3 regions of the Micromonospora sp. WMMC250 genome follow, and region 3 is predicted to be linked to each of the others. Evidence: predicted binding sites of a transcription regulator. Region 3 holds the regulator's gene; each other region holds the start of a gene.

Region 1 (4,491 bases), 580 kb from region 3:
AGTCGATGGTGGCGACGCCCTGCGACTTGGCCTTGTCGAGCACGGCCTTGCCGGTGCCCGAGTCCAGGTTGACGATCATCAGAACGGTGACGCCGCTGGTGATCATCTGGTCGGCGATGGTCTGGAAGGCGGTCTTGTCGTTCTGGGCGTTCTGGATGTCGTACTGGACCCCGGCGGTCTTGAACGCCTCTTCCAGGAAGCGACGGTCCGCGGTCTCCCAGCGGACGGACGACTTGCTGTCCGGGAGGATCACGCCGATCTTGGGGGTCTTCTTGGAGTCGGTCGAACCAGAGCCGGCGTCGTCGCCGCAGGCGGTCAATCCACCGGTCGCGAGCAGGCCCACGGCGGCGATGGTGAGGATCCCCTTACGCATGTGCAGGGTCCTTTCGGGTGGGGGAGGTGTCGTTTTGTTGTGTCCGGCAACGTATTTCGCGTCACACCGGCTCCACAAGACCGCGCAGGTGCCAAGTTTGTTGGGAGCGATAACAATTCAGCAACGCGACTGTTACTCCCCGGCCATCCCGGAACGGGTCGGCCGTCATGAATGTCGTCAGCGGGTCTGCAGCGGCGCGGTGCGCGCGTCCGTCAGCGCCACCAGATCGGCCGCGGCCAGTTCGAGCTGCAGGCCACGCCGACCAGCCGAGACGTAGATCGTCGGGAGATCCAGCGCGGAATCGTCCAGCACTGTCGGCAACCGGCGGCGTTGCCCGAGCGGGCTGATCCCCCCGCGTACGTAGCCGGTGGCCCGTTCGGCGACCGCCCGCTCGGCCAGCGTCGCCCGCTTGCCGCCGACCGCCGCCGCGAGCGCCTTGAGGTCCAACTCACCGGTGACCGGGACGACCGCGACGGTGAGCCCACCGTCGACTGCGGTCACCAGCGACTTGAAGACGCGCTCCGGTGCCACGCCGAGCGCCACCGCCACCAACGCGCCGTAGTTCGGGGCGTCCGGCGACACCCGGTACGGGTGGGTGCGATGCGCGATCCCGCGCTTGACCAACAGTGCCGTCGCCGGTGTGCCCTGTCCCGCCACATTGACGACGCTAGACCACCGGCTGCCCGATCAGCACCGTCGGTGCGTTCGCGACCCGGGTGAGCACCAGGCTGGCCGAGGCGTCTCCGGTCAGCCGCAGGTCCCGCCGAAGCTGCTCCGGGGTGAGCGCGGAACCCCGCTTGAGGATCTCCACCCGACCCACCCCGCGATCGCGCAGCAGCGCCCGCAGACGCTTGAGCGAGAACGGCAGCACGTCGGTGATCTCCAGGCAGCGCGCGTACGGGGTGGGGGTGGGGCGGTCGGCGTAGAGGTAGGCGATGCTCGGGTCGCCGAGGGTCGCGTCCAGTTCGGCGGCGAGTTCGGCGACGAGGTGCGCCCGTACCACCGCCGGGTCCGGGTCGTACAGGTAGCGACGCGTCGGCCCGACCGGCGCCTCGTCGGCGCCGGAGCCGGTGAGCTGGTGGCGGTGGGTCTCGACGCCCCGCTGCCGGTAGAGCGTGGCGCGGCGGGGCACCTCGGCCAGCTCACCGCACCAGAGCGCGGCCTCGACCAGATCGCCGTCCACACCTACCCACTCCGCCTCCGCGCCCACCGGAATGAGCCCGTGGTCCAGGCCCGGTGCCACCTTCACGACGGTGTGCGGCACCCGCTCGGCCAACCCCGTGACGAAGTCCCACGGCGGGGAGTAGGCGCGTGGGTCGAAGAGCCGACGGCCGGTGCCGGTCGTGCGGCGGGCCGGGTCGCAGAAGACCCCGTCGACCCGGGAGACGTCGAACGCCGTGGCATCCCCGCACTCGACGGTGAACAGGTCGGCCAGTCCGGCCGCCGCGGCGTTGGCGGCGGCCATCGCGGCGGTGACCGGGTCGGCCTCCACCCCGTACACCCGGATGCCGGCGCGGGCGGCGGCCAGCGCGTCGGCGCCGAGGCCGCACCCGAGGTCGGCCAGGGTGCGTACTCCGGCGGCGTGCAGGCGGGCGGCCCGACGGTCGGCGACGACCCGGCGGGTGGCCTGTTCCAGGCCGGGGCGGGTGAGGAACATCCCGGCGGCGGCCGGGCCGAACTTGCCGACCGCCCGGTGGCGCAGCTCGGCCTGGGTGAGCGCCGCGGCGGCCAGCGTCGGCGGCACTCCGGCGGCGCGCAACGCCGAGGCCGCGACCAGTGGATCACCGCCGGCAAGACCGGCCGCCGCCGTGAGCGCGGCCGACCCCTCGGGAGTACGCAGCGCCGCCAGTTGATCGAGATCCACGCGGTCATTCTCCCGGTCGGACCAGGAATCCTGGCTGGCGGGGCGCGACGCGCTGGCACTCTCCTTGACGGAGTGCTAGCCACGGAATAACCTGCGATTAGCACTCTCACCCTGAGGGTGCCAGCTTCCGGGTCTCACGACCCGGGTGCGCAACGCCAGGCGGACCGGCACCCGCGACGACGGCTCCGCCCGGTGGCATGAGGCAGATTGACGCTGGTCGGCCCCGCCGGCCAGCAACGAAACCAGTACCCCAGGAGGGTATGCCCGTGACTACCGCGACCAAGGTTGCGATCAAGCCGCTCGAGGACCGCATCGTGGTCCAGGCGAACGAGGCTGAGACCACCACGGCGTCGGGCATCGTGATCCCCGACACCGCCAAGGAGAAGCCGCAGGAGGGCACCGTCCTCGCTGTGGGCCCGGGGCGCGTCGACGACAACGGCAACCGGGTTCCGGTTGACGTGCAGGTCGGCGACACCGTCCTTTACTCGAAGTACGGCGGCACCGAGGTCAAGTACGCCGGCGAGGAGTACCTGGTGCTCTCCGCCCGCGACGTCCTCGCGGTCATCGAGAAGTAAGCAACCGATCAGTTCCATTGCCCCGGTCCGGCTCGCCGGGCCGGGGCAATGGCGCTTCGAAGGGACATTAATGGCGAAGATCCTGAGCTTCTCGGACGACGCCCGGCACCTGCTGGAGCACGGTGTCAACGCCCTCGCGGACGCGGTCAAGGTCACCCTCGGCCCGCGCGGGCGCAACGTCGTCCTGGACAAGAAATTCGGTGCGCCGACGATCACCAACGATGGTGTGACCATCGCCAAGGAGATCGAGCTCACCAACCCGTACGAGAACCTTGGCGCGCAACTGGTCAAGGAGGTGGCGACCAAGACCAACGACGTCGCCGGCGACGGGACCACCACCGCGACCGTGCTGGCCCAGGCGATGGTTCGCGAGGGTCTGCGCAACGTGACCGCCGGGACCAACCCGGCCGGCCTCAAGCGGGGCATCGACGCGGCGGCCGTCAAGGTCTCCGAGGCGCTGCTCGGCCGTGCCGCCGAGGTCACCAGCAAGGAGTCGATCGCGAACGTGGCGACGATCTCCGCGCAGGACGCCACGATCGGCGACCTGATCGCCGAGGCGATGGAGCGGGTCGGCCGCGACGGTGTCATCACCGTCGAGGAAGGCTCCATGCTGACCACCGAGCTGGACGTGACCGAGGGTCTCCAGTTCGACAAGGGCTTCATCTCGCCGAACTTCGTCACCGACCTGGAGAGCCAGGAGTCCGTCCTCGAGGACGCGTACATCCTGGTCACCACCCAGAAGATCTCGGCGATCGAGGAGCTGCTGCCGCTGCTGGAGAAGGTCCTGCAGAACAGCAAGCCCCTGCTGATCATCGCCGAGGACGTGGACGGCCAGGCGCTCTCCACCCTGGTGGTCAACTCGCTGCGCAAGACCCTCAAGGTCTGCGCGGTCAAGGCCCCGGGCTTCGGTGACCGGCGCAAGGCGATGCTCCAGGACATCGCGATCTCCACGGGTGCCGAGCTGGTCGCCCCGGAGCTGGGCTACAAGCTCGACCAGGTCGGCCTGGAGGTGCTCGGCACCGCTCGGCGCGTCGTGGTCGACAAGGAGAACACCACGATCGTCGACGGCGGCGGCCAGAAGGCCGACGTCGCCGACCGGGTGGCCCAGATCCGCAAGGAGATCGAGGCCTCCGACTCCGACTGGGACCGGGAGAAGCTGGCCGAGCGGCTGGCGAAGCTCTCCGGTGGCATCGCCGTCATCAAGGCCGGCGCCGCCACCGAGGTCGAGATGAAGGAGCGCAAGCACCGCATCGAGGACGCCATCGCGGCGACCAAGGCAGCGGTCGAGGAGGGCACTGTCCCCGGCGGCGGCGCCGCTCTGGTGCAGATCCTCTCGGTGCTCGACGACGACCTGGGCTTCACCGGTGACGAGAAGGTCGGTGTCTCGGTCGTCCGCAAGGCGCTGGTCGAGCCGCTGCGCTGGATCGCTCAGAACGCCGGTCACGACGGCTACGTCGTGACGCAGAAGGTCGCCGACCTCGACTGGGGCAACGGCCTCGACGCCGCCAAGGGCGAGTACGTCGACCTGGTCAAGGCCGGCATCATCGACCCGGTGAAGGTGACCCGCAACGCGGTCACCAACGCCGCCTCGATCGCCGGTCTGCTGCTCACCACGGAGAGCCTCGTGGTGGACAAGCCGGAGCAGGCCGAGCCGGCCGCCGCCGGTGGGCACGGCCACG
Region 2 (4,491 bases), 910 kb from region 3:
TGGTGCCAACGCGGCGGCCAACGCGGCCCTGACCGATGGCGCGTACGTGGCGAACCGTTTCCGGATCGTCCAGTCCCGACGCCCGGCCTGACGCTCAACGGCCGAAGTGATCAAGAGGTTTGCGTCAGCGCGAGGGCGATTCCTGACGCAAACCTCTTGATCGCCGGTCGCTGGTGGGGGGCCGGGGGAGGGTGGGGGTCAGGCTGGGCGGCGCATTTGGAGCTCTGTCATCGCGGGGATGTTGGGGTGGGGGACTCGTACGCCGGTGTCCTCGAAACCGAGCCGTTGGTAGGCGCGGTAGGCGCGGTCGTTGCCCACCACGACCTCCAGCAGCAACTCCGGTCGGCCGCAGGACCGCGACCAGGCGGCCACACCGTCGATCAGCTCGCCGAGCAGGCCACTGCCCCGCCAGGTCGGCGTGACGTACACGGCGTAGATCACGGTCAGCCCCGCCTCGGCCGGGGCGATGGTGCCGCCGGCGTGCCCGACCAGCCGTCCACGGCCCGGGTCCGCGACGAACTGCGCGTTGTTCGGGCCGGCGGAGGTGTACGCGACCCGCGCGGCGTACTCGGCGTGGGACCGGGCCGCCGCGTCCGCGATCGTCTCCAGGAAGGCCAGCGGCGCGTCGGCGAGCATCTCCAGGCGTAGCGCCCGCATCCGGGCGGCATCCATCGGCCGAACCCGGCGGATCTCCGCCTGCCGCAGGCCGGGCGAACCGGTGTCGATGGTCATGTCCGCATGCCTACCACAGGCGGATCCGGTGTCCGGCCGCGCCTCTCAGCCGCCGGTAGCCCATAGGCCGTCACTGCCATCCACCACCCTGGATGCCGTGGATCGGAAAACGGGTCCGCCGACATGATCCAGCCGCCCTGAAATATGCCCGATTTGCGGTCGTGCACGGCTGTCACTCCTCGTGTAGCGTGCGATTTCGGTCACCGCTTTCAATGGCCGTCATCGATTGCTGAGGCGGTGGTCCGATGGCGTCCGGCTGTGCCGGTGCGCCGGGCAGGCAACGCCGCACAGAGTGAGGGAAGTGGCACCGTGGCACAGGGTTCCGTGAAGTGGTTCAACGCCGAAAAGGGTTACGGCTTCATCGCCGTCGACGGCGGTCAGGACGTGTTCGTCCACTTCTCCGCTATCGAGATGGACGGCTACAAGGCGTTGGAGGACGGCCAGCGGGTGGAGTTCGAGATCGCGCAGGGCCAGAAGGGTCCGCAGGCGGAACACGTACGCGTCATCGGCTGAATGTCGCGCACCCGCAGCCCCGCGCGTCGGGGCAGCGGCACGGGCGCGCAACCGGGAAGATCGTGAACCGTTCCAGCCGATGCTGAGGAGCGTTCATGACCGACCAGCCACCCTCGTCCACCCCACCCTCCGGGTCGGGTGAGCCGGGCCCGTCCGACCCGACCCAGAGCCAACCCGGCCCTGCCGGTCCGCCGCCGGGTGGGGAGCCAGGCGTGCCGCCGGCCGGCCCTCCGCCGGGGTGGGACCACGCGCAGGGCACCTGGGGTGCGGGCGGTCCGCTGCCGGGTGCGGATCCGGCGCAGGGCACCTGGGGTCCGCCGCCGCAGGGTTGGGTGTTTCCGCCCACCGGGGGCTACCCGCCCGGTGCCGGTCCCTACGGCGGGCAGCAGTGGCAGCCTGGGCCGCCGGTCGGGTGGTACCCGCCCGGTTACGGCTTCGACCCGAACGATCCCCTGGTCACGCCGCCCGGTGCCGGCATCGGCGGCTGGTTCAGCAGGTGCGGAGAGGTGCTGCGCCGGGGCTGGCGGCAGTTGGTGCCCATCATGCTGCTCACCCAGGTGTTGCCGGCGGCGGTGCTGTCGGTGATCTCTCTCGGGTTGGACCCGTCGGCCACCTGGGCGGCCGAGGTCGAGACGAGTTCGACAGCGGCGCTGCCGGACAACTTCGTCGCGGAGCTGGCGGGTCTCCTGGCCGTGCTGGTCGGCGGAAGTTTGGTGATCGGCCTGGTGCAGGCCGTCGGGTGGGCCGCCGGCAGCTGGGTGATCACCCGGCAGGCCGTCGGTCAGCCGGCCGGCCTCGACTCCGCGCTGCGGTACGGCCTTCGTCGGGCGCTCGGGCTGTGGGGCTGGACCCTGCTGGTCAGTCTGCTCATCGGCATCGGAGTCTGCTTCTGCGTCCTACCGGGCATCTACCTGGCGTTCGCGCTGAGCATGGCCGGCCCGGTCTACCTCTTCGAGCGCCACAACCCGATCGGCCGATCCTTCCGGATGTTCCACGACCGGCTCGGCCTGCTGCTCGGTCGGGTGGCGCTGGTGGCCCTCGCGGTGATCGTCGTCAGTTTCGTCGCCAGCACCATCGAAGGGTTCGGCACCGCCGCGTTCGGTACGGACCCCTTCGCCTCGGCGGGCACCGCGGTCGGCGCGGTGGTGGTGATCGGAGTCACCGCCGTGCTGGCCCTGCCGGCCCACCTCGCCCAGTTGATCGGTCTGCTGCTCACGTACACCGAGCAGCGCGCCCATGAGGCGCCGGTGAACGCTGCCGGACTGGCCGCGGAACTCGGCTGAGCGGCCTCATCGTGCTTGCACTCGGCAGGGGAGAGTGCTAAACAAGTCATTGGCACTCGCATACCGTGAGTGCCAATGGTCGGGACGGTGGGGCCAGGTTGCACCGGCGTGGAGACGCCGGGGCGGCACATGGCCGGTCGTCGCGGGCTATCCGGCCCGGCCGAAGGACGTCGTCGTCGCCAGGTGGCGACGTCCCAAGGTGCGTACACCAGGCGGCCCATCCGAGGCACACATCTCGGGTGGCCCGTGAGTGTCCAGGAGGACAACGCCGTATGGCCAAGATGATCGCGTTCGACGAAGAGGCGCGCCGCGGCCTCGAGCGGGGCATGAACCAGCTCGCCGACGCCGTAAAGGTGACCCTCGGCCCCAAGGGCCGCAACGTCGTGCTCGAGAAGAAGTGGGGTGCCCCCACCATCACCAACGATGGTGTGAGCATCGCCAAGGAGATCGAGCTCGAGGACCCGTACGAGAAGATCGGCGCTGAGCTGGTCAAGGAGGTCGCCAAGAAGACCGACGACGTTGCCGGTGACGGCACGACGACGGCGACCGTCCTGGCCCAGGCCCTGGTTCGCGAGGGCCTGCGCAACGTGGCCGCCGGCGCCAACCCGATGGCCCTGAAGCGGGGCATCGAGGCCGCGGTCGCGAGCGTCTCGGAGGAGCTGTCCAAGCTCGCCAAGGACGTCGAGACCAAGGAGCAGATCGCCTCCACCGCCTCCATCTCCGCTGGTGACAGCACCGTCGGCGAGATCATCGCCGAGGCGATGGACAAGGTCGGCAAGGAAGGCGTCATCACCGTCGAGGAGAGCAACACCTTCGGGCTGGAGCTGGAGCTCACCGAGGGTATGCGCTTCGACAAGGGCTACATCTCGGCCTACTTCATGACCGACCCGGAGCGTATGGAGGCCGTCTTCGACGACCCGTACATCCTGATCGCCAACAGCAAGATCTCGTCGGTGAAGGACCTGCTCCCGATCCTGGAGAAGGTCATGCAGTCGGGCAAGCCGCTGCTGATCATCGCCGAGGACCTGGAGGGCGAGGCTCTCGCCACCCTGGTGGTCAACAAGGTCCGTGGCACCTTCAAGTCGGTCGCCGTCAAGGCGCCGGGCTTCGGTGACCGCCGCAAGGCCATGCTGACCGACATCGCCATCCTCGCCGGTGGCCAGGTCATCAGCGAGGAGGTCGGCCTCAAGCTCGACGCCGCCAGCCTCGACATGCTGGGCCGCGCCCGCAAGGTCGTGGTGACCAAGGACGAGACCACCATCGTCGACGGTGCCGGTGACGCCGAGCAGATCCAGGGCCGGGTCAACCAGATCCGGGCCGAGATCGACAAGAGCGACTCCGACTACGACCGGGAGAAGCTGCAGGAGCGGCTGGCCAAGCTGGCCGGCGGCGTTGCGGTCATCAAGGTCGGCGCGGCCACCGAGGTCGAGCTCAAGGAGCGCAAGCACCGCATCGAGGACGCCGTTCGCAACGCGAAGGCCGCCGTCGAGGAGGGCATCGTCCCGGGTGGTGGCGTCGCGCTGGTCCAGGCCGGCAAGACTGCCTTCGACAAGCTCGACCTGGTCGGCGACGAGGCGACCGGTGCGAACATCGTCAAGGTCGCGCTGGACGCCCCGCTGCGGCAGATCGCCGTCAACGCCGGCCTCGAGGGCGGCGTCGTGGTGGAGAAGGTCCGTAACCTCGAGTCGGGTCACGGCCTCAACGCCGCCAACGGCGAGTACGTCGACCTGCTGGCCGCGGGCATCATCGACCCGGCCAAGGTGACGCGCTCCGCGCTGCAGAACGCCGCTTCCATCGCGGCGCTGTTCCTCACCACCGAGGCCGTTGTCGCGGACAAGCCGGAGAAGACCCCGGCTGCCCCGGCTGGCCCGGGTGGCGGGGACATGGACTTCTGAGTCCAGTTCCGACACACCGAACGGGGCGGGCCGCTGACGCGGTCCGCCCCGTTCGTCGTCAGGTCGGT
Region 3 (4,491 bases):
TCCCGCGCGCGTACGCCCCGGTCACCGCGCCACTGGGTCACCGAGCGCGAGGCCGCCCACGGCACGATCTCGTCGACGCCGACCTCGGTCATCGCCTGCACCGCCAACTCGCCCCGGTCGCCCTTCGCGATGCCCTGCACGGTGACGATCCGGGGTACGGGCGCGTCCACGTACCCCCGGGAGGTGATGGTGACCTCCAGGCTGCCCCGGCCGACGGCGGTGACCACGGCGGCGGCGGTGCCGCCCCGCCCGTCGGCGAGCAGCAGCTCCTCCCCGACGCGCAGCCGCTGCACGGTGGCCGCGTGGTGCCCCTCCGGGCCGTCCAGGGTCAGCGCGTCGCCGGTGGGCAGCGCCTCGACCAGGAACAGCGGTGCGGACACCTCAGGCGTGCCCGTTGAACGCGTCGCGCATCCGGGAGAAGAAGCCGCCCTGCTTGGATAACTCGGCGACCTCCTCACCGCGGGTCTTGGCGAAGTCGCGCAGCATCTTCTCCTGGTCCGGGTCGAGCTTGGTCGGGGTCCGCACGTCCAGGTGCACGTAGAGGTCGCCCCGGCCGGTGCCGCGCAGGTGCGGTACGCCCCGGGCGCGCAGTCGCAGCGTGCTGGCCGGCTGGGTGCCGGCCTTGACGTCGACGGTCTCCTCGCTGTCCAGGGTCTTGATGGTCAGCCGGGTGCCCAGCGCCGCCGCGGTCATCGGCACGGTGACCCGGCAGTGCAGGTCGTCGCCCTTGCGGGAGTAGACGTCGTGCGGTCGCTCGTGGATCTCCACGTAGAGGTCGCCGGCGGTGCCGCCACCCGGGCCGACCTCGCCCTGCTGGGCCAGCCGGATCCGCATGCCGTCCTCGACACCGGCCGGGATCTTGACGGTCAGCGAGCGGCGGGTGCGCACCCGGCCGTCGCCGGCGCAGGTGGGGCAGGGGTGCGGGATGGTCGTGCCGTAGCCCTGGCACACCGTGCACGGCCGGGCGGAGACCACCTGGCCGAGGAAGGTGCGCTGCACCGACTGCACCTCGCCCCGACCGGCACACGCCTCGCAGGTCGCCAGGTGGGTGCCGGCGGCCGTGCCGGCGCCGGAGCAGGTGGTGCAGAGCACTGCGGTGTCGACGGTGATCGGCGCCTCGACGCCGAACGCCGTCTCGTGCAGGTCGAGTTCGAGTCGCAGGATGGCGTCGGCGCCCGGACGGGTACGCGGGCGCGGGCCACGGGCGTTGCCCCCGGCTCCGCCGAAGAACGCGTCCATGATGTCCTGGAAACCGACGAACGGGCCGGCGCCGCCGGGACCACCGGGGCCTCCCGCGCCACCGCCGCCCGGGGCGAGCGGGTCGCCACCCAGGTCGACGATCTGCCGCTTCCGGTCGTCCGAGAGGACCTCGTACGCGGCGTTGATGTCCTTGAACTTCTCCTGAGCCTCCGGGTCCGGATTGACGTCCGGGTGGAACTGGCGCGCCAGCTTGCGGTAGGCGCGCTTGATCTCGTCATCGGAGGCTTCCCGGCTCACACCGAGAATGCCGTAGTAGTCCCTGGCCACTGCGTTCCGTGTCCTCATGTTCGTCTCGCGTTGCGCCGATCCGGCAGCCGCCGGCCGTCGGCCCTGACTGGTCAGTTCTGGGCCAGCAACTCGCCCACGTAGCGTGCCACGGCGCGCACCGTGGCGATGTTGCCGGGGTAGTCCATCCGGGTGGGCCCCAGCACCCCCAGACCGCCGACGATCGTCGCGCCCGGGCCGTAGCCGGTGCTGACCACCGACGCGGCCCGCAGGTTGTCGAACTCGTTCTCGTCGCCGATCAGCACCCGGGTCGTGCTCGGCTCGGTCTCACCGATGAGCTTGAGGAGCACGACCTCCTCCTCCAGGGCCTCGAGGATCGGCCGCAGGGAACCCTGGAAGTCGAGCAGGCCACCCCGGGTGAGGTTCGCGGTGCCGGCCAGCGCGATGCGTTCCTCGTGCCGCTCGACGAGCGTCTCGAGCAACACCGTGGAGAGCATCGTCATCATCGGCCGCAGCTGGGCCGGTGCCTCCTCGACCAATGCCTGCACCAGTGGTGGCGTGTCGGACAGCCGGGCTCCGGCCAGCTTCTCGTTGACCAGCCGACGCAGGTCGGTGACGTCGTCGGCGGGCACCGGCCCGGGCAGCTCCACCAGCCGCTGCTCCACCCGCCCGGTGTCGGCGATCATGACGAGCATCAGCCGGGTGGTGGAGATCGGCACCAGCTCCAGGTGCCGCACCGAGGATCGGGCCAGCGACGGGTACTGCACGACGGCCACCTGCCGCGTCAACTGGGCGAGCAGCCGCACCGTGCGGTGCACCACGTCGTCGAGGTCCACCGCCCCGACCAGGAAGCGCTCGATGGCCCGGCGCTCGGCCGGGCTGAGCGGCTTGACCCGGGACAACCGGTCGACGAAGAGTCGGTAACCGCGGTCGGTGGGCACCCGGCCGGCACTCGTGTGCGGTTGCCGGATGTAACCCTCCTCCTCCAGCACGGCCATGTCGTTGCGGACCGTGGCCGGGGAGACCCCGAGCTGGTGCCGCTCGACCAGCGCCTTGCTGCCAACCGGCTCCTGGGTGGAGACGTAGTCCTCGACGATGGCGCGGAGCACGGCGAGTTTGCGGTCGTCGAGACCCATCCTCCGCACCTCCTGTCGCACGTCGGCCGCCGGCTTCCTGAGCCGGCCGGGCCGTCCTGGCACTCGACTGTAGCGAGTGCCAGTCTACGTCGAGGTACCCGTCGACGCGATGATCAACGGCGGCCCGTCGGTGCGGCCCGCGCCACCCCGCCGGACCCGAACGGCCCACACTGCCGGGAGGTGTTGCTCTGGTGCGGCGTTGCCAGATGCCCCTACCGTGACATCCATGACTGAACCTCCTCGCCCTCCCGGCGCGGGTGACCCCGGCAACTACCCGCCGGAGCCGACCTCCCCGGGTTCGTACCCGTCGGCCGAGCCACCCACCGCACCACTGTCCGGGGCACCCGGCCCGGGCGGCTATCCCCCGCCCGGTGGCTATCCGCCGCCCACCGGTGACCAACCGCCGTCAGGCGGCTACCCTCCGGCGGGCGGCTACCCTCCGCCCGGGGGCTATCCCCCGCCCGGCGGCTACCCGACCGGCGGCGCGTACGGCGGCCCCGGCGGCGGCTTCGCCAACAACGAGGACAAGACCTGGGCGCTCGTCGCGCACTTCGGCGGCGCCGCCGGCATGATCATCAGCGGCGGCGTGCTCGGCTGGATCGGCCCGCTGGTCGCCATGCTGGCCCGGGGCAACCAGTCCCCCACCGTGCGGACGCACGCCGTGGCGGCGCTGAACTTCCAGCTCATCTGGTCGATCGTCGGCCTGATCGGCTGGGTGCTGTCCTGCATCCTGATCGGCTTCATCGGGGTCGGCGCGGCCATCATCCTCGGTGCCGTGTTCGGCATCATCGCCGGCATCAAGGCCAACGAGGGACAGCTCTACCGCTACCCGCTCTCGGCGAGCTTCGTCAAGTGAGACCTCGGGCCGGCCGCTCCCCCGGCCGGCCCGCCCCGCTCAGGGCAGCAGGTCGCGCACGACGGCGTCGGCGAGCAGCCGCCCGCGCAACGTGAGCACGGCCCGGCCGGCCGCGTACTCGTCGGCGGCCAGCAGGCCGTCGGCCAGCGCCCGCTCGGCGCCCGCCCGGCCGGCGGCGTCGAGCACTGTCAACGGCAGTCCGCTGGCGAGGCGCAGCCGCAACATCACGTCCTCCATGTGCGCCTCGTCGGCAGTGAGCACCTCCCGGGCGAGGCCCGGAGACGCGCCGGCGGCCAGCCGCTGGGCGTACGCGGAGGGGTGTTTGACGTTCCACCACCGCACGCCGCCGACGTGGCTGTGTGCTCCCGGCCCCAGCCCCCACCAGTCCGCCCCGGTCCAGTAGAGCAGGTTGTGCCGGCACCGGGCCTCGTCGGTGGCCGCCCAGTTGGAGACCTCGTACCAGGAGAGTCCGGCCGCGTCGAGCGCGGCCTCCGCAGCCAGGTAGCGGTCCGCGGCCACGTCGTCACTGGGGTACGCCAGCTCGCCGCGCTTCATCCGGGCGGCGAGCCGGGTACCGTCCTCGACGATCAGCGCGTACGCGCTCACGTGGTCCACCCCGGCGGCCACCACCTGCTCCAACGAGGCGGCGAAGTCCTCGGCCCGCTCGCCCGGCGTCCCGTAGATCAGGTCCAGGTTCACGTGCTCGAACCCGGCGTCGCGGGCTTCCAGAGCGGCGGCGGTGGCCCGGCCGGCGCTGTGTTTGCGGTCCAGGATCGCCAGCACCCCCGGCGACGCGGACTGCATGCCCAGCGAGATCCGGGTGTAGCCGGCGGCCCGCAGCAGCTTCAACGATTCCGGCGTGACCGACTCCGGGTTCGCTTCGGTGGTCACCTCGGCGTCGGCGGCCAACCCCCAGGTGCGGTCGATGCCGTCGAGGATGCGGGCCAGGTCGTCGGCGGGGAGCAGGGTGGGCGTACCGCCGCCGACGAAGACGGTGTCGACCCGGGGCGGTGG

What was found. The regulator HrcA, encoded in region 3, represses chaperone genes, less so after heat shock. The targets are predictions, from matches to a motif close to GGTTNGCACNCTCNNNNNGAGNGTGCNAACC.
Region 1: groES (co-chaperone GroES) is a predicted target of HrcA. The motif match lies at 2,333-2,363, and genes of this name have one in related genera.
Region 2: groL (chaperonin GroEL) is a predicted target of HrcA. The motif match lies at 2,576-2,606, and genes of this name have one in related genera.

The regions. Positions count from the first base shown of each region.
Region 1 is NZ_JAPZBJ010000002.1:5,816,541-5,821,031, forward strand. Features, by position in the region: gene O3438_RS26375 (sugar ABC transporter substrate-binding protein) at 1-373, opposite strand, end outside; gene ybaK (Cys-tRNA(Pro) deacylase) at 551-1,030, opposite strand; gene O3438_RS26385 (THUMP-like domain-containing protein) at 1,041-2,237, opposite strand; gene groES (co-chaperone GroES) at 2,498-2,812, shown strand; gene groL (chaperonin GroEL) at 2,883-4,491, shown strand, end outside.
Region 2 is NZ_JAPZBJ010000002.1:5,485,529-5,490,019, forward strand. Features, by position in the region: gene paaN (phenylacetic acid degradation protein PaaN) at 1-91, shown strand, start outside; gene O3438_RS24740 (GNAT family N-acetyltransferase) at 199-732, opposite strand; gene O3438_RS24745 (cold-shock protein) at 1,042-1,245, shown strand; gene O3438_RS24750 (hypothetical protein) at 1,341-2,528, shown strand; gene groL (chaperonin GroEL) at 2,801-4,423, shown strand; gene O3438_RS24760 (hypothetical protein) at 4,482-4,491, opposite strand, start outside.
Region 3 is NZ_JAPZBJ010000002.1:6,398,502-6,402,992, reverse strand. Features, by position in the region: gene O3438_RS29125 (16S rRNA (uracil(1498)-N(3))-methyltransferase) at 1-380, opposite strand, end outside; gene dnaJ (molecular chaperone DnaJ) at 382-1,527, opposite strand; gene hrcA (heat-inducible transcriptional repressor HrcA) at 1,599-2,621, opposite strand; gene O3438_RS29110 (DUF4870 domain-containing protein) at 2,848-3,477, shown strand; gene hemW (radical SAM family heme chaperone HemW) at 3,517-4,491, opposite strand, start outside.